3 regions of the Mesorhizobium sp. M1273 genome follow, and region 2 is predicted to be linked to each of the others. Evidence: predicted binding sites of a transcription regulator. Region 2 holds the regulator's gene; each other region holds the start of a gene.
What was found. Region 2 encodes LexA, which represses DNA repair genes until DNA is damaged. Its sites were predicted from a motif close to TGTTCNNNNTGTGTTCNG; they were not measured.
Positions count from the first base shown of each region.

Region 1: NKH30_RS20160 (single-stranded DNA-binding protein) is a predicted target of LexA. The motif match lies at 2,597-2,614, and genes of this name have one in related genera.
Region 3: dinB (DNA polymerase IV) is a predicted target of LexA. The motif match lies at 4,034-4,051, and genes of this name have one in related genera.

Region 1 covers NZ_JAMYLV010000019.1:46,006-54,110, forward strand. Annotated here, with positions in the region: gene NKH30_RS20135 (hypothetical protein) at 173-571, opposite strand; gene NKH30_RS20140 (ATP-dependent Clp protease proteolytic subunit) at 568-1,173, opposite strand; gene NKH30_RS20145 (SRPBCC family protein) at 1,200-1,724, opposite strand; gene NKH30_RS20150 (ArsR/SmtB family transcription factor) at 1,721-2,035, opposite strand; gene NKH30_RS20155 (cupin domain-containing protein) at 2,118-2,507, opposite strand; gene NKH30_RS20160 (single-stranded DNA-binding protein) at 2,716-3,228, shown strand; gene NKH30_RS20165 (OsmC family protein) at 3,352-3,777, shown strand; gene NKH30_RS20170 (MarC family protein) at 3,786-4,415, opposite strand; gene NKH30_RS20175 (hypothetical protein) at 4,490-5,020, opposite strand; gene NKH30_RS20180 (helix-turn-helix transcriptional regulator) at 5,107-5,934, shown strand; gene gyrA (DNA gyrase subunit A) at 6,082-8,105, shown strand, end outside.
Region 2 covers NZ_JAMYLV010000022.1:14,817-22,921, forward strand. Annotated here, with positions in the region: gene NKH30_RS21680 (ComEC/Rec2 family competence protein) at 1-2,348, shown strand, start outside; gene lexA (transcriptional repressor LexA) at 2,342-3,076, opposite strand; gene kynU (kynureninase) at 3,524-4,771, shown strand; gene NKH30_RS21695 (hormone-sensitive lipase) at 4,867-5,697, shown strand; gene NKH30_RS21700 (molybdopterin molybdotransferase MoeA) at 5,705-6,910, opposite strand; gene moaC (cyclic pyranopterin monophosphate synthase MoaC) at 6,910-7,416, opposite strand; gene trpC (indole-3-glycerol phosphate synthase TrpC) at 7,419-8,105, opposite strand, start outside.
Region 3 covers NZ_JAMYLV010000046.1:14,764-22,868, reverse strand. Annotated here, with positions in the region: gene NKH30_RS29940 (DUF6456 domain-containing protein) at 1-228, opposite strand, end outside; gene NKH30_RS29935 (high mobility group family protein) at 294-929, opposite strand; gene NKH30_RS29930 (hypothetical protein) at 999-1,397, opposite strand; gene NKH30_RS29925 (XRE family transcriptional regulator) at 1,480-2,175, shown strand; gene NKH30_RS29920 (hypothetical protein) at 2,400-2,693, opposite strand; gene NKH30_RS29915 (hypothetical protein) at 2,877-3,245, shown strand; gene NKH30_RS29910 (GNAT family N-acetyltransferase) at 3,314-3,772, shown strand; gene dinB (DNA polymerase IV) at 4,104-5,345, shown strand; gene NKH30_RS29900 (hypothetical protein) at 5,513-6,157, shown strand; gene NKH30_RS29895 (sulfite oxidase) at 6,738-7,895, shown strand; gene NKH30_RS29890 (nuclear transport factor 2 family protein) at 8,082-8,105, opposite strand, start outside.

The DNA of each region.
Region 1 (8,105 bases), on a different contig from region 2:
CAGAGACTGCTAGTCGGATCGTCGGCTGAACGCCGCGAAGCATCCGAAGTAAAAAGCCGGCAGTACACTCCCGGCAATTTGGATTTCAGATCCAAGAAGCCCCGTCAGTTGCAAAAGCAATGGCGGGGCTGTTCGTTTGAAGCGCAATGTTTGCGGTTCACACTAGGCGAACTTAGCGGCTGGAGGGCCTGATCCCGCCGGTAGCGACATCGATGGTGATGCTACCGGAAATCCGAACGTCGGTATCGCCAATCTTGAAGGTGCCGTTGCCGCTGCCTGGAGCCATATCGTCAGGCTCAGGCCGCGGCGCTGGCTCGGCGATGCGATAATCGCTGGTCACACCGGGCAGGGCGCCCTTTTGCGAAGACATCGAATTATCTTGGGCAAGTGCCATACCCACCAGCATGTTCGTGCCGGCAACGGCAGCGATAGCAAGGCATAACAGGCTGGATGAGCGGCTGGCGGTCATCGCCGGACTATAGTGCCGCGATAGCGGCAAGACCAGACCGATGGCGCTGAAATTGCGGGCGCTCAATCTCCTCAGTTCCGTCCGCCGGCCCGGCTCGTTCATGCGGCCTGCTTGCGAGTGTCGAAAACATGGTCGACGAGGCCCCAATCCTTGGCCTCCTGCGCGGTCATGAAAAAGTCGCGGTCGAGCGTGCGTTCCACTTCTTCGTAGGTGCGGCCGCAATGGCGGGCGTAAAGATCGGTCATGCGACGCTTGGTGCGAAGGATGCCCTCGGCATGGCGCTGGATATCGGAGGCTTGGCCCTGGAAACCGCCGAGAGGCTGATGCAGCACGATGCTGGTGTTGGGTAGCGCGATGCGCCGCCCCGGTGTGCCGGCCATCAAAAGGAACGAGGCCATCGAGGCGGCGAAGCCCATACAAACCGTGGAGACCGGGCAGCTGATATACTGCATCGTATCGTAGATGGCGAAACCGCTGGTCACCACGCCGCCGGGCGAGTTGATGTAGAGCGAGACCTCCTTGTCGGGATTGTCGGATTCCAACGACAGAAGCTGGGCGCAGACCAGCGCTGAGGTGCCGTCATCGATCGGGCCGTTGATGAAGACGATGCGCTCGCGCAGCAGCCGCGAAAATATGTCGAAGGCACGTTCGCCGCGGCTCGACTGCTCGATCACCATCGGCACCAGATTGGCAAGGCCGCTCATCGGTTGTCTCCGTTGACTGTTGTCGTTCAGGCCGCGCGCAGGAAGAGGCGCGGGGTGTTTGCGGCGATCTGCTTGTGCCTGGGAGTGCGCGCTTCAAAGGAAAGCCGGCAACCGGCGCCTGCCATCGCGATCCCCGGCACTGCTGCCCGAGCAAAACCATCATGGACGATGCGCAGATGCGTGCCGCCGGAAACGGTGCGGTCGAGCGTAAAGGTGACGATGCTGTCCACTGGGCTGTCGTTCATTGCGCTGTCCAGGGGACCGCCGGGCGGCACCTGCGTATCGCCGGGCGCCGGCCGCTCCCGCCAGGAATAGCGCAGCAGCCGTCCGGGATCCGCGTCGAGGATTTCGCACTCGATCGGCGCATTCGGCGCTTTAAAGGCAAAGCGGTTGCCGATTTCGGGCTTGATGTCGTTCGGCATCATCCAGGCCGCGAGCAGGTCCGGCACCGTCAGCGCCCGCCACACCTTTTCCGGCGGTTCGGGCAGCTCGCACTCGAACTCGATCTTGTCTGCGGCCATTTCGGCGCGTTCTTTGCCTCGGCTGGTCATTGGTCCATATCCTTTAAAACCGTCTTGAACCTTTCGATGCGCTCTGGCCAGAACGCACGGTAGCGTTCGATCCAGCCGAGCAGTGGCGCAAGCCCCTTCGGATCGACGCGGTAATAGGCGTTGCGACCGGCCCGGCGCTCCACCACGAGGCCGGCGCCGCGCAGCACTGCGAGATGTTGCGATACCGCCGGCTGCGATACCGGTATGCCAGTGCGCAGTTCCGACACCGTCATCTCGCCGTCGGCGAGCCGCTCATAGACGGCGCGACGCGTTGGATCCGCCAGTGCCCGAAAAATGTCTGCTTCGATCATACCGAAAGCATAAGTCAATACTTATCTGTTTGGCAAGCCGTGTTTTTTAAGACAGGCGGTATTTTTTAAGACAGGCGAGGTTTTACAAACTCGCTGGAAGCCAGCGTCTCACCATGTCGGGGGATCCGTTGAACGTCGCCTCGAAAACTGGTGACGCGAGCACAGCATGAATATGAAGCAATTCGGAGCCGACGTTTCGGAAGCCATGTTGCCTGTGCGCGGCGACAACAAGCGACTGTCCGGCAGTCAAGACGAGATGCTCTTCGTCGATCCACATCTCGGCCCTGCCAGCGATGACGGTAAGCACTTCCTCGACCGGGTGCCAATGTGTCGGGGCGCCAACCGCCGGTTCGACCCATTGTTCGAATATGCAAAGTTGAGTTGCACCGTTGCGGGCAGAGACATGCATGCGGGTCTTTACTCCCGTCCGCCACTCTTCTTGCGGCTGATCGTCATGCTCGACCATCTTCATGCGTTCGCCTCGATCCCATGGTCTGTGGAAATTCGACGCCAAGACACTACTTCTTACTGACAACTATTGACAGTGCAGGGCCTCTCATATAGAACGAAAAGAGAACAAAAACCTTGTGGGAAAAGGCAGCGACGGCAGGCAGGGATTGTCCATAGCCTGTAAGGTGCGACGACAAAAATTCGGTTTCGGATGAGCGCGGAGAAGTATCATGGCGGGTAGCGTCAACAAGGTCATTCTGGTGGGCAACCTCGGGGCGGACCCTGAAATCCGCCGCCTGAATTCGGGTGACCCGGTCGTCAACATCCGCATCGCGACGTCGGAAAGCTGGCGCGACAAGACGTCCGGAGAGCGCAAGGAAAAGACCGAGTGGCACAACGTCGTGATCTTCAACGACCAGATCGCCAAGGTGGCCGAGCAGTATCTGAAGAAGGGCATGAAGGTCTATGTCGAGGGCCAGCTGCAGACGCGCAAATGGCAGGACCAGACCGGCAATGACCGCTATACGACCGAAATCGTGTTGCAGAAATTCCGCGGCGAGCTGCAGATGCTCGATGCGCGGGGCGAGGGCGGCGGCCAGGTCGGCAACTATGCCGGTGGTGGTGCGAGCCGCGGTTCCGATTTCGGCCAGTCCGGCCCGGGCGAAAGTTTCAATCGCGGTGGCGCCAACAAGGGCGGCGGCGGTGGTTCGTCGCGCGAGCTGGACGACGAAATCCCGTTCTGATTTCTCGGAGCGGACTGCCCTTGCGGCGAAAAGCGCCGGCACCTTGGCCACGAAATGGCGTCCCGAAAATCTGTCTTGGATTTTTGGGACGTTGTGCGTTTGAGCGGTGAAAGGACGTATCAGGTGAAGGCAAGGGTCAAATGGGTCGAGGAGCGCACTTTCGTTGGCGAGTCCGCCAATGGGCACAAGCTGGTGCTAGGCACTGCGTTCGGGCCGGAGGGCAAGACGTCGGGGCCGAGCCCAATGGAACTGGTGCTGATCGGCACTGGCGGCTGCTCGGCCTATGACGTGGTCCATATCCTCGAAAAGGGGCGCGAGGCGGTCGAAGATTGCGTGGTCGAACTCGATGCCGACCGTGCAGAAGCCGATCCCAGGGTGTTCACCCGCATTCACATGCATTTTGTCGTCAAGGGCCGGGCGCTGTCACACGACAAGGTAAAGCGGGCGATCGGGCTTTCGATCGAGAAATACTGCTCGGCCTCGGCAATGATGGCCAAGACTGCCGAGATTACCCACGACTTCGAAGTCATTGAAACGACAGCGAAGTAGGGCTGTCCCTACGTCGCCATCAGCGCCTTGATGCCGTCGGCGACGAACTGTACGGCGAGCGCCGCCAGGATGACGCCGAGCAGCCTTGTCAGGATCGAACGGCCGGTTTGGCCGAGGATACGGTCGATGCGCTCTGACAGCACGAACACCAGGTAGGTGATAACGAGGCAGATGGCGATGATGCCGACAAGGGCTGTCTGCGCGCCCAAACCCTGAAACGAGCTTGAGAGCAGGACGGTCGCCGAAATCGCGCCCGGACCGGCAATAAGCGGGATCGCCAACGGGAAGGCGGCGATGTTGTGGATCATGTCCCTGGTGATGGCGACGTCGCCGATCTTCTCCTTGCGGTCCTGCCGGCGCTCGAACACCATTTCGAAGGCGATGATGAACAGCAGAAAGCCGCCGGCGACGCGGAAGGCCGGCAGAGTGATGCCGAAGACTGACAGGATCGACGCGCCGGCGATTGCGAACAACGCCATTACCAGGAAGGCGATGACCGAGGCGCGCACGGAGACCTGGTTGCGCTCCTCGCGGTTCATGCCGCGGGTCACGGCGAGGAAGAGCGGCGCCAGGCCGGGCGGATCGATCGTCACCAGTATGGTGACGAAGGCGTTGAACAGGCTGTCGAAGCTCGGCATGCTGACCCTCCCCGCCGGCAAAGCCGGATAACGGGATTGGTAGAGCAAAGCAGAGCCAGTGGAAACCGTGCGGATCAGGGACTGACGGCCCGGCGCGCCAGAAACTCGACTTCGAGACGCCAGGTGGCGCCGTCGTCCTGTGAGCGTTCGCCCAGCCAGCGGAACGAATTTTCGGTGATGCGCGAAAAGCTCCAGCGCACAGCAGATCCGGTGCCGCCTGCGCCTTGCTGGATGATGGTGTCGCCCTCGGCACGGCCGAGCTGGCGGCTGTAGTACTGATTGCGCGGATCGCTCCAGAAGATGTGCCAGGCGTCAACGCCGGGATCGTAGACGCGCAACGTCGTGCCATAGAAGGTCCATTTGCCGAGCGAGGGCGAGGGGCCGGCGTCACGGGCAGGCAGGATCCATACGTCCTGGATCGCGCGGCCTTCGAGCACCCAGCCGAAATGCACTTCGCCGCGCCCGGTCAGCACCTGACCGTCCTCGAGATGGCGCGTGGCGTCGAACGTCCAGGCGCCGACGAAGCGGCCATAAAGATTCAGTTTCTCGGCAAGGGCCGGTACGGGCCCATCGCTGTGCAGGACCTTGGCAAAGGAATTGGACATGGCTTCGCTCTCATCTTGTCAGGAGACCGGCAAGCATAGAGGCCGACAGGGGTTCTGCGCTTGGGAAAAGTTGCTATGTTTCGGCGATGACGACGAGCGCGCACAGGCTGGCGTCGGGCCGAGGCTGGCAGGTGTCGGATGTCATCTGCACCGCCAGCGCCGCCGACAGGCCATTCGAGGAGGAGCATCGGGATTTCTGCGTTGCCGCCGTAACCAACGGCACCTTCCGCTATCGTGCGCGCGAGGGCACGGCGATGCTGGCGCCGGGCGCGCTCCTGCTCGGCAATCCCGGCACATGCTACGAATGCGGGCACGAGCATGGCGCCGGCGACCGTTGCCTCTCCTTCCATTTCGGACCGGCCTATATGGAGCGGATCGTCGCCGACGTGCCGGGCGCCAAGACGCTCGATTTCGGAACGCCGCGCCTGCCGCCCTTGCCGGCGCTGGTGCCGCTGCTTGCCGAAGCGGAGGCGGCGCGCGAGATGGCCGACACCGGCGCGTTCGAGGAACTCGCCCTGCGCATTGCCGGTGCCGCGGTAACAGCGGCTTGCAGCGCTACGGATCGGGGACGGACGCCGAGCCGCCGTGACCAGAAGCGTGTCGCCGAAGCGGTGCGGCGCATCGAAGTCGATGCCGACCGGCCGATCTCGCTTGCCGAACTCGCCGACGAGACCGCCACCAGCCCTTACCATTTCCTGCGCACCTTCCGGCACGTTGCCGGTATGACGCCCTACCAATTCCTGCTGAGAGCGCGGCTGCACAGGGCAGCCGTGCGGCTGCGGACGTCGGATCAGACGATTTCGGCGATTGCCTTTTCGGCGGGATTCAACGATCTATCAACCTTCAATCGCCGTTTCCGGCGGCTGATGGGCGAGGCGCCGGGTACTTATCGCGCCCGCCGGCGACGCCCGTGAAAGGGTACACGGCCATATCGTCGCAATTGGTTTATCCTTTTGAATTTGCCGCTAAAAACCACACTGGAAAACTGCCGCGATTGTTGGAGTTTCAGGCTGGCTTCCTATATAAGCACCAAGTGATTCCTGATTAGATTGTGATCCGATTTGACCGACCAAAAGACACCGCGCGGCGCCGACGGCGGCCCCACCGGCATCGAGCCGATATCCATCATCGAGGAGATGCAGCGCTCCTATCTCGACTACGCCATGAGCGTGATCGTCAGCCGCGCATTGCCGGACGTGCGCGATGGCCTCAAGCCGGTGCATCGCCGCATCCTCTACGCCGCCTATGAGAGCGGCTATCACTGGAACCGCAAATATGTGAAATCGGCACGCCCGGTCGCCGACGTGATGGGTAAATACCATCCGCATGGCGACGCCTCTATCTACGACGCTTTGGTGCGCATGGCGCAGGATTGGTCGCTGCGCGTGCCGCTGATCGACGGGCAGGGCAATTTCGGCTCGATCGACGGCGATCCGCCGGCGGCGATGCGCTACACGGAATCGCGGCTGACCAAGGTCGCGCATGAGTTGCTGGAAGACATCGACAAGGACACCGTCGATTTCCAGGACACTTACGATGCGTCGGGCAGCGAACCGAAAGTCCTGCCGGCGCGCTTCCCGAACCTGTTGGTCAACGGCTCCGGCGGTATCGCCGTCGGCATGGCCACCAACATCCCGCCGCACAATCTGGGCGAGGTCTGCAACGGCGCCATTGCCCTCATCGACAATCCGGCGATCGACCTTCCGGCGCTGATGGAGATTATTCCGGGACCGGATTTTCCGACCGGTGGCATCGTGCTTGGCCGTTCCGGCATCTATAGCGCCTATTCGACCGGTCGCGGCTCCATCGTCATGCGCGGCCGCGTCAACGTCGAGGCGCGCGGCAACGATCGTGAATCGATCGTCATCACCGAGGTTCCCTATCAGGTGAACAAGGCGTCGATGATCGAGAAGATGGCCGAGTTGGTGCGCGACAAGCGCATCGAAGGCATTTCCGACATTCGCGACGAGAGCGACCGCCAGGGCTACCGCGTCGTCATCGAACTGAAGCGCGACGCGGTCGCCGATGTCATCCTCAACCAGCTTTACCGCTTCACCCCGCTGCAGACGTCCTTCGGCGCCAACATGGTGGCACTGAACGGCGGCAAGCCGGAATTGCTGACTCTGACCGACATGCTGAAGGCATTCGTCGCCTTCCGTGAGGAGGTGATCAGCCGGCGCACGAAATTCCTGCTGCGCAAGGCGCGCGACCGCGCCCATGTGCTGGTCGGCCTTGCCATCGCTGTTGCCAACATCGATGAAGTCATCAAGCTGATTCGCAGCGCTCCGGACCCGCAGACGGCGCGCGAGCAGTTGATGGAGCGGCGCTGGCCTTCGGGCGACGTGGAATCGCTGATTCTTCTGATCGACGACCCGCGCCATCGCATCAACGAGGACGGTACCTACAATCTCTCCGAGGAGCAGGCGCGCGCCATCCTCGAACTCCGCCTGCAGCGCCTGACCGCGCTCGGCCGCGACGAGATCGCCGACGAGCTGAACACGATCGGCGACGAGATCAAGGACTACCTGGACATCCTCTCGTCGCGCGCCCGCGTCCAGCAGATCGTCAAGGACGAGCTCATGGCCGTGCGCGACGAGTTCGGCACGCCGCGCCGTACCGAGCTCGCCGAGGGCGGGGCGGACATGGAAGACGAGGACCTGATCCAGCGCGAGGACATGGTCGTCACGGTCAGCCATTCCGGCTACATCAAGCGCGTGCCGCTGTCGCTCTACCGGGCGCAGCGCCGCGGCGGCAAGGGCCGCTCCGGCATGTCGACCAAGGAAGAGGATTTCGTCACCCGGCTGTTCGTGGCCAACACGCACACGCCGGTGCTGTTCTTCTCCTCGCGCGGCATCGTCTACAAGGAAAAGGTCTGGCGCCTGCCGATCGGCAACCCGCAATCGCGCGGCAAGGCGCTGATCAATATGCTGCCGCTCGAACAGGGCGAGCGCATCACCACGATCATGCCGCTGCCGGAGGATGAGACGAGTTGGGGCGAGCTCGATGTCATGTTTGCCACCACGCGCGGTACCGTGCGCCGCAACAAGCTGTCGGACTTCGTCCAGGTCAACCGCAACGGCAAGAT
Region 2 (8,105 bases):
CTGCTCCGCGCTTCGATGCTCCGTCGCTGCCGGCCAGCGACCCAGCAACGGTTCTCGTGCCCGCGGGCGAGCCTATCGTACGCCTGCGCAGGCGTTTCCGCCTCCCGTCACCGTCCCGTATCCGCAACAGCGTAACCACAGCGGCCGGTCTGGAACTCGACCGCGGCATCGCCTTCCTGCTGGTGCCGGTGTTCCTCGCATGCGGGGTGGTCGTTTATTTCGGGCTGTCGGTGGAGCCGGCCTTTCCACAGCCGATCGCAATCGCGCTCCTCGCGACCCTTTGTGCCGTCGTCTCGCGGTCATGGCCCAGGGCGCGCCTGTGCTTCATGGTGGCGCTGCTCTGCGCGCTTGGCGTACTTGCCGCCAAGTTCGAAACATGGCGTGTCGGAACGCATATGCTCGGCTCCGAAATCTCGACGCGGCTGACGGGTCGCGTCGTATCGTACGAGCCCATGGCGAGCGGCCGCATCAGGCTGACAATCGATGTGATCTCAACGGCCAGGCCGACACTGCGCTACATGCCGGAACGGGTCCGCGTTTCGGCGATGAAGATACCGGCTGAGCTGACCGCCGGTTCCGAGATCACCGGCTATGTGCGGCTGCTGCCGCCGACCGGCCCGGTGCGGCCCGACAGCTATGATTTCTCGTTCGACAGCTATTTCGCCGGTATCGGCGGCAGCGGCTTTTTTCTCGGCAATCCGAAAGTCGTGTCGTCGGGCAGCATGCCGCTTGCCGCGCAGCTTTCTTCCGCGATCGAAGACGCGCGCGAATCCATCGCCGACCATATCCGCAGCCGCATCGGCGGTGCCGAGGGCGAGATTGCTGCTGCGCTGATCGTCGGCGTGCGCGCCGGCATTCCCGAGGAGATCAACGAAGCGATGCGGCGCACCGGCATCTACCACATCATCTCTATCTCGGGGCTGCATATGGCGTTGGTCGCCGGCACCATCATGGCGCTGCTGCGGGGTGCCTTTGCGCTGTTTCCCGATTTCTCATCGCGACGGCCGGTCAAGAAGTATGCCGCGGCCGCTGCGCTTTTCTCGATTACGGCCTACCTCGTCTTTTCCGGCATTGTCGTGGCGGCCGAACGCATCATGCTGGCGGTGATGCTTATCGCCGTGCTGTTCGACCGGGCCGCGCTCACCATGCGCAACCTGGCGATCTCGGCCATCGCGGTCATCCTGGTGTCGCCGCACGAGGTGGTCGGTCCGAGTTTCCAGATGTCCTTCGCCGCGACGGCGGCCCTTGTCGGCGCCTACGCAGGCTGGTCCGATTACCGCGCCGGCAGGGCCACCACGCCGCCGCCGCGGCAGTCGCCGCTACGCTTTGCCACTCGAAAGGTCCTGCTGGGCATGTGCGGTCTGGCGATGACCTCGATCATTGCAGGGAGCGCCACGGCGCTTTTCGCCATATGGCATTTCCAGCGCGTGGCGCCGCTCAGCCTGTTCGCCAATCTGGCCATCATGCCCATCGTGTCACTGGTCGTCATGCCCTTCGCCGTTCTCAGCGCGCTGGCGATGCCGTTCGGTGCGGATGGCCCTTTTCTCTATGTCATGGGCAAGGGGCTGACGGCGATGATCGCCCTGTCCGGGTGGATCTCGGAGCGCTCGCCGATCGATGCGGTCGGGCTGATTTCGCTGAGATCCGTCCTTCTGGTGACGATCGCCCTCGTCATTGCCAGCATGGCGACGACGTGGTTGCGGCTGGCGGCACTTCCTTTTGCGCTCGCCGGCTTGCTGACGACAACGCAGACACGCATACCCGACGTATTGGTCTCGGAGGACGCACGGCTGGTCGCGCTGCCGATCGGCAGCGGTGAACTCGCGGTCAACCGGGCACGCCCGAATGAGTTCACCATCGACAACTGGAAACGCGCGCTCACATCAGAGGCTATCGTCGCGCCGGAAACACCTGGAAAGAACGACCCGCAATTCGACATTGCCGATCCGGCCGACCTACCGCCGGGCATGCCGTTCATTTGCACGGACGGCCTCTGCCTTGCCAGGCATCCATCCGGCGCGATCATCGCGCAAGCCAAGGACCGCGATACTGCGCGGCCAGCCTGCGCCTTTGCCAGCTTGATCGTCATCGACGACGCCACCGCCCATAACCCCTGCTACTACGACCGGCTGGTCCTCGTCGTCACCAAACGGCAACTGGCGCGCGCGGGAAGTGCCGCCGTCTATTTCGATCCACAAGCGGCAACACGCGCCGAGATCCGCTTCGCCGTCGAAAAATCATACCGGCCCTGGCACGTGCAGCGGAAATTTTCACGCGCGGCACGGGGCCTGCCGCCATACCGCCGGGCCGACAACCCCAAAGCCGGCGCCAAGGGCGGAGCTCAGTAGCGGCGGATCAGTCCGACGAGCTTGCCCTGCACCTTGACCCTGTCTGGTCCGAAGATGCGCGTCTCGTAGGCCGGATTGGCGGCTTCCAGGGCGATCGAGGCGCCCTTGCGGCGGAACCGCTTCAGCGTCGCTTCCTCCTCGTCGACCAGTGCCACCACGATCTCACCGGGGCTCGCCGTATCGGCATTGCGGATGATCACCGTGTCGCCGTCGAAAATGCCGGCCTCGATCATCGAATCGCCTTTGACCTCAAGCGCATAATGCTCGCCGCCCATGATCATATCCGGCGGCACCGAAATCGAATGCGTCTGGTGCTGGATGGCGTCGATCGGCACACCGGCAGCGATGCGGCCCATCACCGGGATCGAAACGGCGGCGACGACATCGTCGTCATTTCCGGCTGCGGGCACGCGCGACGATGTCGGCTTGCCTTGCCGAGGGGCGCCTTGCCCAAGACTGCCCTGGATGACACTCGGCGAGAACTTGCGTGCCGCATTGAGGCCGGGGGCGATCGAGTCAGGCAGGCGTAGCACCTCCAGCGCACGGGCCCGGTTGGGCAAACGGCGAATGAAGCCGCGCTCCTCCAGCGCCGTAATCAGCCGGTGGATTCCGGATTTGGAAGCCAGGTCGAGCGCTTCCTTCATCTCGTCGAATGAAGGCGGGATACCGCTTTCCTTCAACCTTTCGTGGATGAACATAAGCAGTTCGTGTTGTTTGCGTGTCAGCATAGCGACCCCCAACAGAATCAGAAAAACAAACCCAGAACAAACACTATCTGTTCCAGTTGTGTTCCGCAACTGTTTAAAGTTTAATGAATGCGTTAAGGCTCGGGAAACAAACGACGTCCCCTACCGGCGTACCGCATTTTCACCGCCGCGAGCCTCATCGCCTTGATTCTGCTTTCGTTTGCGCCCTTCTGGCCTCCTAGAAGGCGGCACTGGCATCGGCCGTCGGTCGGCAAAAGGCACGGAATTGAACCCGTATCGACTGTGCGGTTTGGTCAATGCACCGTGAACGAAACGAACTCAAAACGCCAACCTCGGGTTAAGTCCCGGTTTCCACCGCCTGGTCAGGCTGCTTCTCGCCGGTGGAGCCTTGCTGCGCGCAACCAGGTAATGGAAGAACAGTCGATGCGTGTCCGGCGTTGCGTTGGATCTTGGGGGAGCAGACAAATCATGACAGGAATTCCCGATCTCGTGGCCATAAAGGCGATGGATGCCGCGGATCCGCTGCGCGCGATGCGCGACCGCTTTGTGTTGCCGCAAGGAGTGATCTATCTCGACGGCAATTCGCTAGGAGCTGCTTCACGTGCCGCTTTCGATGAACTGCACAAAGCCGCGACCGAAGAATGGTCGCATGATCTCATCCGCGCATGGAACACGGCCGGCTGGTTCAACATGCCGCTTGAACTTGGCGACCAGCTCGGGCGCCTGATCGGGGCCGCGGCCGGCCAGACAGTGGTCTGCGACACGACATCGGTCAATATCTACAAGCTGCTGCACGCCGCCATGGCCATGCGACCGGAGCGGCAGGTCATCGTCGCCGAGGGCGATAGTTTTCCGACGGACCTCTACATGGCCGAGGGTGTGGTTTCGACGCGAAAAGATACGCTGCTGCGCCTCTCGGGAGTCGACGCGCCGACCATCGAAGAGCTGATCGACGAACGCACCGCTGTGGTGCTGGTCAACCACGTCAACTATAAGTCGGGCGAACTGCGCGACATGCCGGCGCTGACGCGCAGGGCTCAGGAAGCCGGGGCGATGATCGTCTGGGATCTCTGCCACACCGCCGGCGCGATGCCAGTCGAACTCGACAAGGCAAACGCCGATTTTGCCGTTGGCTGCACCTACAAATATCTGAATGGCGGCCCGGGCGCGCCTGCCTTCATCTATGCGGCTGAGCGGCATCTTTCCGACATCCAGCAGCCGCTCACCGGCTGGTGGGGCCATGCACGGCCCTTCGCATTCGAGCCAGGCTATGCGGCCGGCACCGGCATCCGCCGGTTTCTGTGCGGCACGCAGCCGGTCTTGTCGATGCGCACGCTGAAGGGCGCGCTCGACATCTGGAACGATGTCGACATGACGGCGGTGCGCAAGAAGAGCATCGCGCTGGCGGATCTGTTCATCGAGCTTGTCGAGGCAAAGTGCGGCACGTACGGGCTCACGCTCGAAAGCACGCGCGATGGGGAAAAACGCGGCAGCCAGATTTCATTCATGCATGAGCATGGCTACCAGGTCATGCGCGCGCTGATCGAACGTGGCGTGATCGGCGATTTTCGCGCGCCATCGACCATGCGCTTCGGCTTCACCCCGCTCTATATCGGCTATGCCGATGTCTGGCAGGCCGTCAAAGTGCTTGAGGACATCCTGCACACCGGTGCGTGGAAGGATGCGCGCTTCGCCATCAAAGCAGCTGTCACTTGAGATTGATGCGAGAGCTGGAATCGTGAGGCTGGCGACGACGCGCCGCGCGATGCTTACGGCTACGTTGCAAGGCCATATGCCAGGGAGGGCGCAGGGTGTTCGAACGTCACATTGCCGATTGGGACAACGCCTATGCCAACGGCGCCAACATAGCCGGCAGCGATCGCTGGCCGGCGGCCTGGATCGAGCCCGCGCGGGTTTTCCGCGACGTGCTTTCGACCGAGGGCAGGGCGCGGCTCGACATGGCCTATGGCGACAACCCACGCAACCGGCTCGATCTTTTCCTGCCGGCCATCAAGCCCAAGGGACTCGTGGTGTTCGTTCATGGCGGCTACTGGATGGAATTCGACAAGAATTTCTGGTCGCATCTTGCCGCTGGCCCTGTTGATCGCGGCTATGCGGTGGCGATGCCGTCCTACACGCTCTGTCCGCAGATACGCATTGGCGGCATCGTCAAGGAAGTCGGCGCGGCGATCGGCAAGGCGGCGGCGATGGTTGCAGGGCCGCTGATGCTGACCGGGCACTCGGCCGGCGGCCATCTTGTTAGCCGGATGGTTACGGCGACGACGCCGCTGGCGACCGAAGTGGTCCGGCGCGTTCGTCATGTGGTGTCGATCTCGGGGGTGCACGATTTGCGCCCGATCATGCGCACCGGCATGAACGAGACGCTGGCGATCGATGAGGCCGAGGCGCAGGCCGAAAGTCCGGTGCTGCTGCGCCCGATGGACAAGGCCCGCCTGACCTGCTGGGCCGGCGGCGGCGAGCGCGCCGAATTCCTGCGTCAGAGCGCGTTGCTGGCCAACATCTGGATCGGCCTGGGTACCGCGACCAGCTCGGTGGTCGAGCCTGACCGGCATCATTTCAACATCATCGACGGTTTGGCCGATCCAGACCATCCGCTGACCCGGACCTTGATTTCGGAGTGAGGCAGGTTCAGCGTAGCATCAGTACGTCGCAGGGGGAGCCCGCCGCCGCGGCAGGCGCGAACGGCGCGCGAACGATCAGCCCGTCGGCATCGGCCAGCATTTTCAGCATCGAGGAGTCCTGGATGCCGAACGGCGTCGCCACGAGCGTACCGGCGTCATCTATGACAACAGCCCGCAGATAATCTTGCCTGAGATCGTTGGCCGGCATGGCGGCACCGAGCCGTGCCCGACGTATATCCTGCTGAAAGGCGCGGCCGCCGAGCCGCGCCAGCAGCGGCTTCAGGAAGAGCTGAGTGCAGACCAGGCTTGCCACCGGATTGCCGGGCAGGCCGATGCAGCGAATGTCTCCCAGCCGCCCGAACATCAGTGGCTTGCCCGGCCGCATGGCGATCTTCCAGAAATCGAGCGTCATGCCTTGCCCGGTCAGCACGTCATGGACGAAGTCGTGGTCACCGACCGAGGCACCGCCCAGCGTGACGATGACGTTCGCGCCAGCCTTCACGGCCTTTTCAACCAGCGCAGCGATCGCCTCCCTGCGGTCCGGCGCGATGCCAAGGTCGAGCGCGCGCGCACCGACCGACTGTGCGGCAGCGGCGACACCATAGGCGTTGGAGGAGATGATCTGGTCGGGGCCAAGATCGCTGCCCGGCGGCAGTAATTCGTCGCCGGTGGCGATGATGGCGACCAGCGGCCGTTTGACCACGCGCACCTCGGGGTGATTGGCCGATGCCGCCAGCGACAAGGCCGCCGGGTCGAGCAGGCGGCCTTTGGGCAGCAGGACATCGCCCTTGGCGAAATCGAGCCCGAGGCGGCGGATGTTGCGCCCCTGCACCGTCCGTTCCGTCACTTCGACGCTGCCGCCACCGAGATCGCGGACGTTCTCCTGGATGACGATAGTGTCGGCGCCTTCGGGAAGCGGCGCGCCGGTAAAGATGCGCACGGCCTGCCGCTGCTGCACCGTTCCGGCAAAGCCGCGTCCGGCCGGCGCCATGCCGACCACCGAAAGCCTTGCCGGTACGGACGCGATATCGGCCGCCCGCACGGCATAGCCGTCCATGGCGGAGGCGTTGAACGGCGGCTGGGTGCGGAGCGCCACAACCGGCTCCGCCAGCACGCGGTCGGCGGCATCCAGCAGTGCGACGCGTTCGCCCGGCAGCGCTGCTGCGCCGTCCAGCAGGCGCTCGAGCGCCTCGGCAACTGGGACCAGCACCATTATCGGCCTGCCTCGGTGGCCCCGTCTCCGGTGATCTTGTAGTCGCCGGATTTGCCGCCGGTCTTTTCAACCAGCCTTATGCCGGAGATGACCATGGCGCGGTCGACCGCCTTGGCCATGTCGTAGATGGTCAGGCAAGCGACCGAGACGGCACTCAGAGCCTCCATCTCAACGCCGGTCTTGCCGGTGACGCGGGTCAATGCTGTCACCTTCAGGCCGGGCAGCGCGGCGTCCGCCTCGATATCGACAGATATCCTGGTCAGCAGCAGCGGATGGCAAAGCGGGATCAGTTCATGCGTCTTCTTGGCCGCCATGATGCCGGCAATGCGCGCGGTGCCCAGCACGTCGCCCTTCTTGGCGTCGCCGGCGAGGATCATGTCCAGCGTCTCGGGCCGCATCGCGACAAAGCCTTCTGCGACTGCCGTGCGCACCGTCACAGCCTTGTCGCCGACATCGACCATGTTGGCTTCGCCCTGCGCGCCAAGATGGGTGAGGGTGGCCGCCATCCTCAAACGGCCTCTGCCGGCGCCTTGCCCGTCAACAGCAGGCGCGTTGCCGCGGCCACGTCCTGCTGGCGCATCAGGCTCTCGCCGACCAGGAAAGTCGCAATGCCGCTCTGCTCCAGCCGGCGGCAATCGTCGTGCGAAAAGATACCGCTCTCGCTGACCAGATGGCGGTCGGCCGGCACCATCGCTGCCAGCCGCTCCGAGGTCTGCAGGCTGGTTTCGAAGGTCCGGAGATTGCGGTTGTTGATTCCGATCAGCCGCGACGACAGCTGCAGCGCGCGTTCCATTTCAGCCTCGTCATGCACTTCGACCAGCGCGTCCATGCCGAGCCCGAACGCTGTCGCTTCGAGTTCTCTTGCCAACGCGTCGTCGACGCTGGCCATGATGATCAGGATGGCATCGGCGCCCCATGCCCGGGCCTCGTAGACCTGGTAGGGGTCGAACAGGAAATCCTTGCGCAAGGCAGGCAGTTCGACGGCAGCGCGCGCAGTGGTGAGGAATTCGGGCGCGCCTTGGAAGGAGGGTGCGTCGGTCAGCACCGAAAGGCAGGCGGCACCGCCCTTCGCATAGGCCCTGGCCAGCGCCGGCGGATCAAAATCGGCGCGGATCAGGCCTTTGGATGGGCTAGCCTTCTTGATTTCGGCAATCAGCGCGAACCTGTCGGATTTGCGCTTTGCTTCAAGGGCGGA
Region 3 (8,105 bases), on a different contig from region 2:
GACGTTGCGCACCCGCACGATGCCGCCGGTCGCTGTGTGGCCGTCATTGGAGACCTCATAGAGGCGCGCTCCTTCCTGCGTCCCCTTCGCCAGCCGCTTGCGGCCGAACCGGTCGTCCTTCAGTGCGAAATCATGGCCGATCTCCTTGCGGATGCGCACCTGCTCGGCCTCGCCTTTCGGCAATCTCGGTGGCCTGGCTTTGACCTTTTGGGCGGTTTTGGTGCTCATCGGCTCGGTCCTCCTGGGTTTTGGTCGTCGGGCTCTGGCTAACTTCCAGCCTCATTGCAGCGGGCTCAAATCGCTTCGGCCGGCAGCGTGCGCAGGAAGCGCGCCGCGTGATAGGCGCAGTAGCTTTTCGATGGGTTCGTGCGCATTCCGCAGCACAGCATGTCCAAACCTGGCCGGCTGCCGGGGGCGTCGTTTTCCCCATCCTCCTGCGGCGTCGTGTCGAGCGGCGCGCGGCAGCGCTCGAACAGGCAATCGATGAAGCGCATGGCGGCGAAATGCGGCTGGCGGCCGCCGGCGGCGATCGGGCGCGGCGCCGGCATTTCGAGCGGTGCGCCATCGGTCCCGGTGATCCGAGCCGGACCCGGCTGCCAGGCCGGCGGCGCCAGCCTGGCCGACAGCCTTGCCGGGCGGCAGCGTGGCTCGGCCTTCGGAGCCGACTCCGCTTGATCAGCAGTGCTTGATGGCTCAGGCGCCGAATTTCCGAGCCGGCCGCCAGAGCGTCCGCCACACCAGCCCTTGGATCTGGCAAGGCCGATGGTGCGCAAACGGGCGGTGCGGTGGACGATGCCGATGATGGCTGCACGCGAGGCCGGGCGGCCGCGCAGCGCGGTCAACCGGGTGGCGATCTTCACGGCCGACAGTCCGCTCGTCAGCCAGTTCTCGATTTGTTCCAGTTCCGAGGCGGAATAGCGGGCGGCCATGATGTTTCATTCCCTGCAAAAATGGTTGTGTGCGGCGCCGGCTTCGCCGGTCTCAGGCTCGAAAGCCGGTCAGCCTTCGCGTGGTCTGCTGCGATCGCGCTTCATCTCGGCCGCCTGCCTTGTTGCGCCGGACACTGCCTTGCCCGTCCGCTCGTCGAAGGCGATGACCGTGCCGTCTTCGGTGCGGATGCAGGAAACCGCGGCTTCCGCATTGCCGGCCGGCAGGCAATTCGTGGCCGGAGTCGTGAGGGGAACGGCTCCGGCCGTTCCGGCCGCTTGCGCTGCCGGATCCGAGGCGCGAGCCTCGGGCATCGTCCCGGCCGGGGAGGAGGACAGCCGCGACGAAGGGGAAAGGGTTGGCACATGCATGGCCTCGGCGATCGGTTGCGCTACCGCCTCCAGGCGAGCGCTGCCGGCGCGCTGAACGGCGGATTCAAGGACCGAAAGCTGGCGAAGCGACTTGTGCATGCCTACATAAGAGCATAACTCAAATTGTAATGCAAGCGATTCTTGCATAGACTAAACCGAATCTTATGCCTCAGATGGAGCCATGGCGAAAACTGCACTGTCGATCAAGGTCGGAGCGGCGATCCGCCGGGCGCGCAAGCAGCGCGGCCTGGTGATGCGTCACATTGCCGAGCACAACGACACCGACGTCGCTGCCGTCGGCAATTGGGAGACCGGGCGCAACCTGCCCAAGACCGAGAACCTTTTGAAGACCGCCGCTTTCCTGCGCGTCGACCCGGTGGCGCTCGGCAAGGGCGAGGTCGTTTTCCTCGAAGATGCCGGACCGGTCGCCGATGCCGAGATCGTCACCGATCCCGGCCCCCTGCCCGCCGGGCCGATGGACATCCAGCTTCTCGGTACCGCCGTCGGCGGCGACGATGGCGACTTCACCTTCAACGGCCAGCCGGCCGGCTATGTCCAGCGGCCGCCGGGGATCCGGCATCTGCGCAATGTGTTTGCGCTGCACGTGCTGAGCGATTCGATGGTGCCGCGCTACGAGCCCGGCGAGATGATCTATTGCGGCGGCCGCGAAGCGTTGCCCGGCGACCATGTGGTGATCGAGACCCTGCCCGAGGAGAACGAGCAAAACGGCAAAGCCTTCATCAAGAAGCTGGTCAAGCGCACCGCCGCCGAGCTGATCGTCGAACAGTACAACCCGCCCAAGACGCTGTCCTTCAACCGCTACGCCATCAAGAACGTCTTCCGCGTCATCCCGCTCAAGGAACTGCTGGGGTATTGAGGCGGGAGCTTTCCCTTCTCCCCTTGTGGGAGAAGGTGGATCGGCGCACAGCGCCGAGCCGGATGAGGGGTGCTGGAAGGAACGCGGCGGAGGAAATGTAGAAGCGTTTTTTAAGCATTTACGCCATCAAGGTAGCGATCCGTCCAACACCCCTCATCCGACCGAGCTTCGCTCGGCCACCTTCTCCCACAAGGGGAGAAGGAAGAACACCGTCCCCGCCCCCCTCAAGCCCGCCTCGACTGCAGCTCTCGACCATTGAGCAGGCGCGCCTCGGCGCGGGTCCGTTGCCGGTCGTCGATGAAGGCGGCCTGGATCGAGACGGCGGCGCCCGGCAGGCCGTCGGCCCGGCAGGCCTTGCAGATCAGGCGCCCCGAAAGTGCGGCCAGCGGTGTCTCCGGCATCACCCCATGCCGCTTGAGCTCGGCCGGCTTCCACCACCTGTTGCGGCCGCAGTCGATGCATTCGACCGCAATCGAGACAACATCGGCGATCGTCGCTTCCTTGCCTGCCAATGCCATGGTTATCCCCATCGTTGTTCCTGCTTTGTTCGCAACATTATCGGATTTTGGAGCGGAGTCGAGTCGGTTCCGCTTACATCAATGTGAAAGTTTGACTTGTTCAATTATTTGAGTTATGCTTATACGTGGCGAGGACTGGAATCGGCGCGAGCAACAGAACCGCAGCCGGCCGGCAGCAAGGGAATGACGATGGACCCAGCCCAGTTCGCCCATGCCTGCGGCTATAGCGGCGACAGCCCGGCCATGCTTGCCGCTTTCGCGGCCATCCGCCAGGACGGCATCCGCAAGGCACGCCAGGGTCATCGCCAGCGCAAGGCGGCGATTGACCGGATGAAGCCGAGCCGCGCTCTGTTCCTGGCGGCGATCCGCCCGGCGCAGTCAGCCGAGGAGGCACTCGAGGATGCCGCCCGCTTCCTGTCGATGTTCCGCAATATGCCGCACTGGCGACAGGAAAGGCGCGCCGCCGACCTCACCCGCGCCAGGCAGCAGCGCCTCTTCGCCCGCTTCTTCCGCCGCTACGGCCACCGCCTCTGGGCGCTCGAGGCGACCTGAAGGCGCGCGGGCCTCCCTTGCAAAACGGATGTTGCGATCGCCGACACCGCGCCGTATGTCTCCGCGCGATGAGCGAGATCGAATTCCGTCGCGCGCAGGCGCCCGACCTGCCGGCGATCGTTGCAATGCTTGCCGACGATGTGCTCGGCGCAGACCGGGAAGACCCGTCCACGCCGCTTGCGCCATCCTATCTCGATGCCTTCAGCGCAATCGATACCGATCCCAACCAGTTGCTGGCCGTCGCGGTCAACGCCGGGCAAGTGGTCGGAACGCTGCAGCTCAGCTTCCTTCCAGGCATTTCGAGAAAAGGCGCCTGGCGCGGCCAGATCGAAGGCGTTCGCGTCGCCCGGCAATGGCGCTCGCGCGGCGTCGGCAAGCTGATGATCGAATGGGCGATTGAAACATGCCGTTCGCGCAATTGCAGCTTCGTCCAGCTCACCACGGACAAAGGTCGACGGGAGGCGCACGCTTTTTACGAGCGCCTCGGCTTCACCGCCAGTCATCTCGGCTACAAGCTGGCGCTGTAGCGCTCGGCTGATTGCCGAAGTCGGCGCTGCCCCTCATCCGCCTGCCGGCACCTTCTCCCCGTATAGCGACGGGGAGAAGGGGCTGTCCGCAACTTCGGCACTTTCCTGCAACGTTAGTGATTGGCGAAACCATCGACGAAAGCGTCCTTCTCCCCGTCACTATACGGGGAGAAGCGCCCGGCAGGGCGATGAGGGGCAGCGCCAACCTGAAGCGATTGCCCCTTCACCTGTCGTCCGCGCTGCTTGACAATCCACCCACAATGTTCTCTTTATGTTCTCACCACAACTCGAGACAATGCGGCGTTCGAACCGCCGCGGGCGAACGGGCCGGATGGAAGCCAACATCCTCCACGCGGATCTGGATGCCTTCTATGCCTCGGTCGAACAGTTGCTCGACCCGGCCTTGCGCGGCAAGCCGATTGCCGTCGGCGGCGGGGTAGTGCTTGCCGCATCCTATGAAGCCAAGGCGTTCGGCGTGCGCGGCGGTATGCCGGGACGGCGGGCGCGGGAACTCTGCCCGCAACTCATTTTCGTCGGCGGCCATTTCAAGGACTACCAGCGGCTGGGCGATGCGGCAATCAAGGTGCTCGGCGATTTCACGCCGGTGGTCGAGCGGATTTCGATCGACGAGGCCTTTGCCGACGTCGCCGGCTGCACCCATTTGTTCGGCTCGCCGGCCGAGATCGCCGGCAGGATCCGCCGCCGCGTGCGGGCCGAGCTCGGCCTGCCGATCTCGGTCGGCGTAGCCCGCACCAAGCATCTGGCCAAGATCGCCTCACAGGTCGCAAAACCGGACGGGCTGGTGGTGGTCGATCCGCGCCACGAGCTGGAGTTCCTGCACCACCTGCCGGTCGAGCTGATGTGGGGCGTCGGCCCGGTCACCAGGCAGCGGCTGGCCGGCATCGGCGTCAACACCATCGGCGAGCTGGCGAAGACCAATGGTGGGGCGCTTGAGCGCCTGCTCGGGCCGGCGGCGGGAGAGAAACTCAACGCGCTGGCGTGGAACCGCGATCCGCGCAAGCTCAAGACGCAGCGCCGGGCGCGCTCGGCGGGTGCGCAGTCGGCGCTTGGCCGAAAACCGGCCGACGAGGAAGTCTTCGTGCCCGCTTTGCTGCATCTGGCCGACAGGGTCGCCACAAGATTGCGGGCGAAATCCCGGCCCGGCCGCACGGTGACGGTTCGCGTCCGCTTTGCCGATTTGCGCTCGGTGACGCGCTCGATCACGCTCGACCAGCCGATATCGGCAACCGCCATGCTGGCCGAGATCGCCGAGGCGCTGGTGCGCAAGGTGCTCATCGACCATCCGCACGAAAAGACAATCTCGCTGCTGGCGATCGCCGTCTCGCATCTGGAGCAGCATGCCGGCCTGCAACTGGAACTGCCGCTCGGGCTCGACGACGACCGCCGCCGCCCCGGCACCAGCAAGGGCGCGGCGCGCTGGACCGCGGACCGCGCCGTCGACAAGATCCGCGACCGCTTCGGCTGGGAGGCGGTGGGCTACGCCTCGGTCGCGCTCGGGCTACAGCGGTCGGTTCCCGACGCGTTTCGCGAGCTGGCCGAAAAGGAACTGTGAGCCTCGATTACACTTTGGTTGCCAAGTCGCCGGAGTGACGTTGAAGGCTGCGCCGTTGTGAATTTATCTTGGACCAGTTCGTCGTGCACCCGTTTGGGTATTAACCAGACAGGGTAGCACCCGCTCGCAAATCCTTCCGCCCTCACTTCGAACGACAGGAGATCGGCATGGGACAGAACGCCGGATATTTCGCACTCATCGTTGCCGGACTGGTGACCAATGCAACGACGCTGGCCAAGCCGCTCAACCCGGACCGGGCGATTCCATCCCTGGGCGATATCAACTCGCCGCTGGCCAGCCCGCTGTTCAAGCAGGTCAAGGCCGGGCCGCTGGCGATAAAGCTTGAGGAAACCACGCTTGCCGATGTCGAAAAAGCCTTCGGCGGAGCGATGCACGATGAAGGTGACGCCGGAGATTCACGCCACTGGCTTTGCTATGCCGGCCCCGACGCCGGCGGATCGCCGTCGATCTTCTGGTTCGTCTCCGGCGAGATGGGCGGCTCCGACCACGGTGTCCTGTCCGTCGCGCTGCAGCCGAACCCGGAAGGCAAGGTGCCGGAAGGATGCGCCGGCGCGCCTGCCAGCCTGACAGCAATTGAACTCGATACGCCCGGCGTCGGAGCGCCGCTGAGCGACGTGGCCGCGAAATTTGGCGCCGCCAAGCCCGATCGTTACGGCCATTTCGGCTTCGCCGCCTCTTATCCTCCTTCGTCTCCCGACCAGAAGGACACCACGGTCACGCAGACGCTCACCTACACAGCCGGGAACGGCAGGATAACCGGCGTGGCGGTGACGCAAGTCACCACCAACTAGGGCGTCCCCGCTCGGTTGGCGAATGGTTCACGTGTGATTGATTCTGCCGCGCCCGAGCCGGGCGGCCTGCTTGCTGGCCACCTCGGTTCTGATGTGCCGCCCGGGCCCGCCTCCTCCTGCAAATGCGACATTCGAGGCGGCCCTGGTCGTCAGACCAAAAGCGTTGCGCCGCCCCAAGCGACCAGGGCGGTGCCGGCCGCACGGCCAACCCATGGGCCGGCAGGAAACACCGGTTCGACGAGAACCTGCGAAAGTCCGGAAATGACCCAGAAGCGGGCGGTCGGCAGCGATCCGAGCAGCAACGATTTTGGCAGGACCGGAAATCGGCATGGAATGCTGCAATCATCATCATGTCCCGTCCAAGTTGTGGACAGTTCCTTCTCAAAGGCGCACTCTTAGCATGCGAAACGCGAGCTGGCGTTTCGTGCAACGCTTCACATGCTTGACTTGCGTCGGTGATTATCTGACCTACCCGGATACTTCCGGGTGGGCAGATCTCACATTGTGTCGCCTATCCGTGATCAGGCTACGGCCTAAGGCACGTTGCAGCCCGTTCCGGATCAACTGGGAGGTAAACAACATGCCTGATTTTCAGCGCAGAGAACTTCTTGTTCAAGGAAGCGCGGCTCTTGCCGCAATTGCTGCTCTCTATACCTCGCGCCGGGCTTACGCTTTTCCAACACGGCCGAACGAGGAAGTTATTCGATGGCTGGATCAGCCGACCGAAAATCCCGATCCGGTGGGTATCCAGAAGCAGCTTGTCTGGGAGGATTTGGATAGCTGGATAACGCCAAACGACAAGTTCTTCAGCATCTCGCATTTCAACCGACCAACGATCGACGAGAAGACATGGTCGATGGAAATCGGAGGCCTGGTTAAGAAGCCCCTGGAGTTAACGCTCGCCGACATCAGGGCGCGACCGCGGCAGGAGGTCGTTTTCACAGTGGAATGCTCGGGCAACCACGGGTTTCCCTTTTTCACCGGCGGCATCGGCAATGCTCGCTGGGCAGGGACGCCGCTCGCCCCGATCCTCGAGGAAGCCGGCGTTCTGGAGAAGGGCATCGAGGTCGTCTTTTTCGGTACCGACACAGGCGAGATCCCGATACGCGACGTCAAGATGCGGCAGAACTTCGCTCGTAGCATGTCGCTCGCCGACGCGATGAACCCCGACAATCTCCTCTGCTATGAAATGAACGGGGCCGCCTTGCCGGCGCCCAATGGCTTCCCGGTACGGCTCATTGCGCCAGGCTGGTACGGGATCGCCAACGTCAAGTGGCTAAAGCGCATCGAGGTTCGCGATACGCGGTTCATGAGCCTTCTGATGGCCCGTGACTATGTCACCATCCGGGAGGAGGACCACAACGGCGAGACCGTATGGGCCGAGACGTCAGTCGGGCGAGCGCTGATAAAGTCCGCGCCTGCGAAGGTTACCCGGAAAGATTCAGATTACCGCATCGTTGGGGCAGCCTGGGGGGCGCCGATCGACCGGGTCGAAGTGCAAATCGATCAAGGGCCTTGGATACCAGCGACCATTGACCACAGTGAGGAGGCCGAACACGCCTGGAAAATATGGTCCCTGGCTTGGGCAAATCCCTCTCCTGGAGAACACACGGTGACCTCGCGCGCGGTCAGCACCACGGGACAAGTTCAACCGGCGATGGACGATCCCTTGATAGCCAAGAAACACACATACTGGGAAAGCAATGGCCAGGTGACGCGCCGCGTGCGTATCGGCTAGAGGATTCTGCCGCCAAATGGAGTCATGTGGCGTCCGCATAAATGCGGCAAAACAGATAGTTAGAGCGGTTCCGGTTCTGAGAGAACCGGAACCGCTCCAAGAACGTGCTGCCATGTGGCAATTGCGTTTGGGTCAAACAGGAAGAGGCTGCCTGATCGCCATTTCGCACCATTTCCAGCGCTCTCCTCACCCCTCCACGGCCCTGATCTC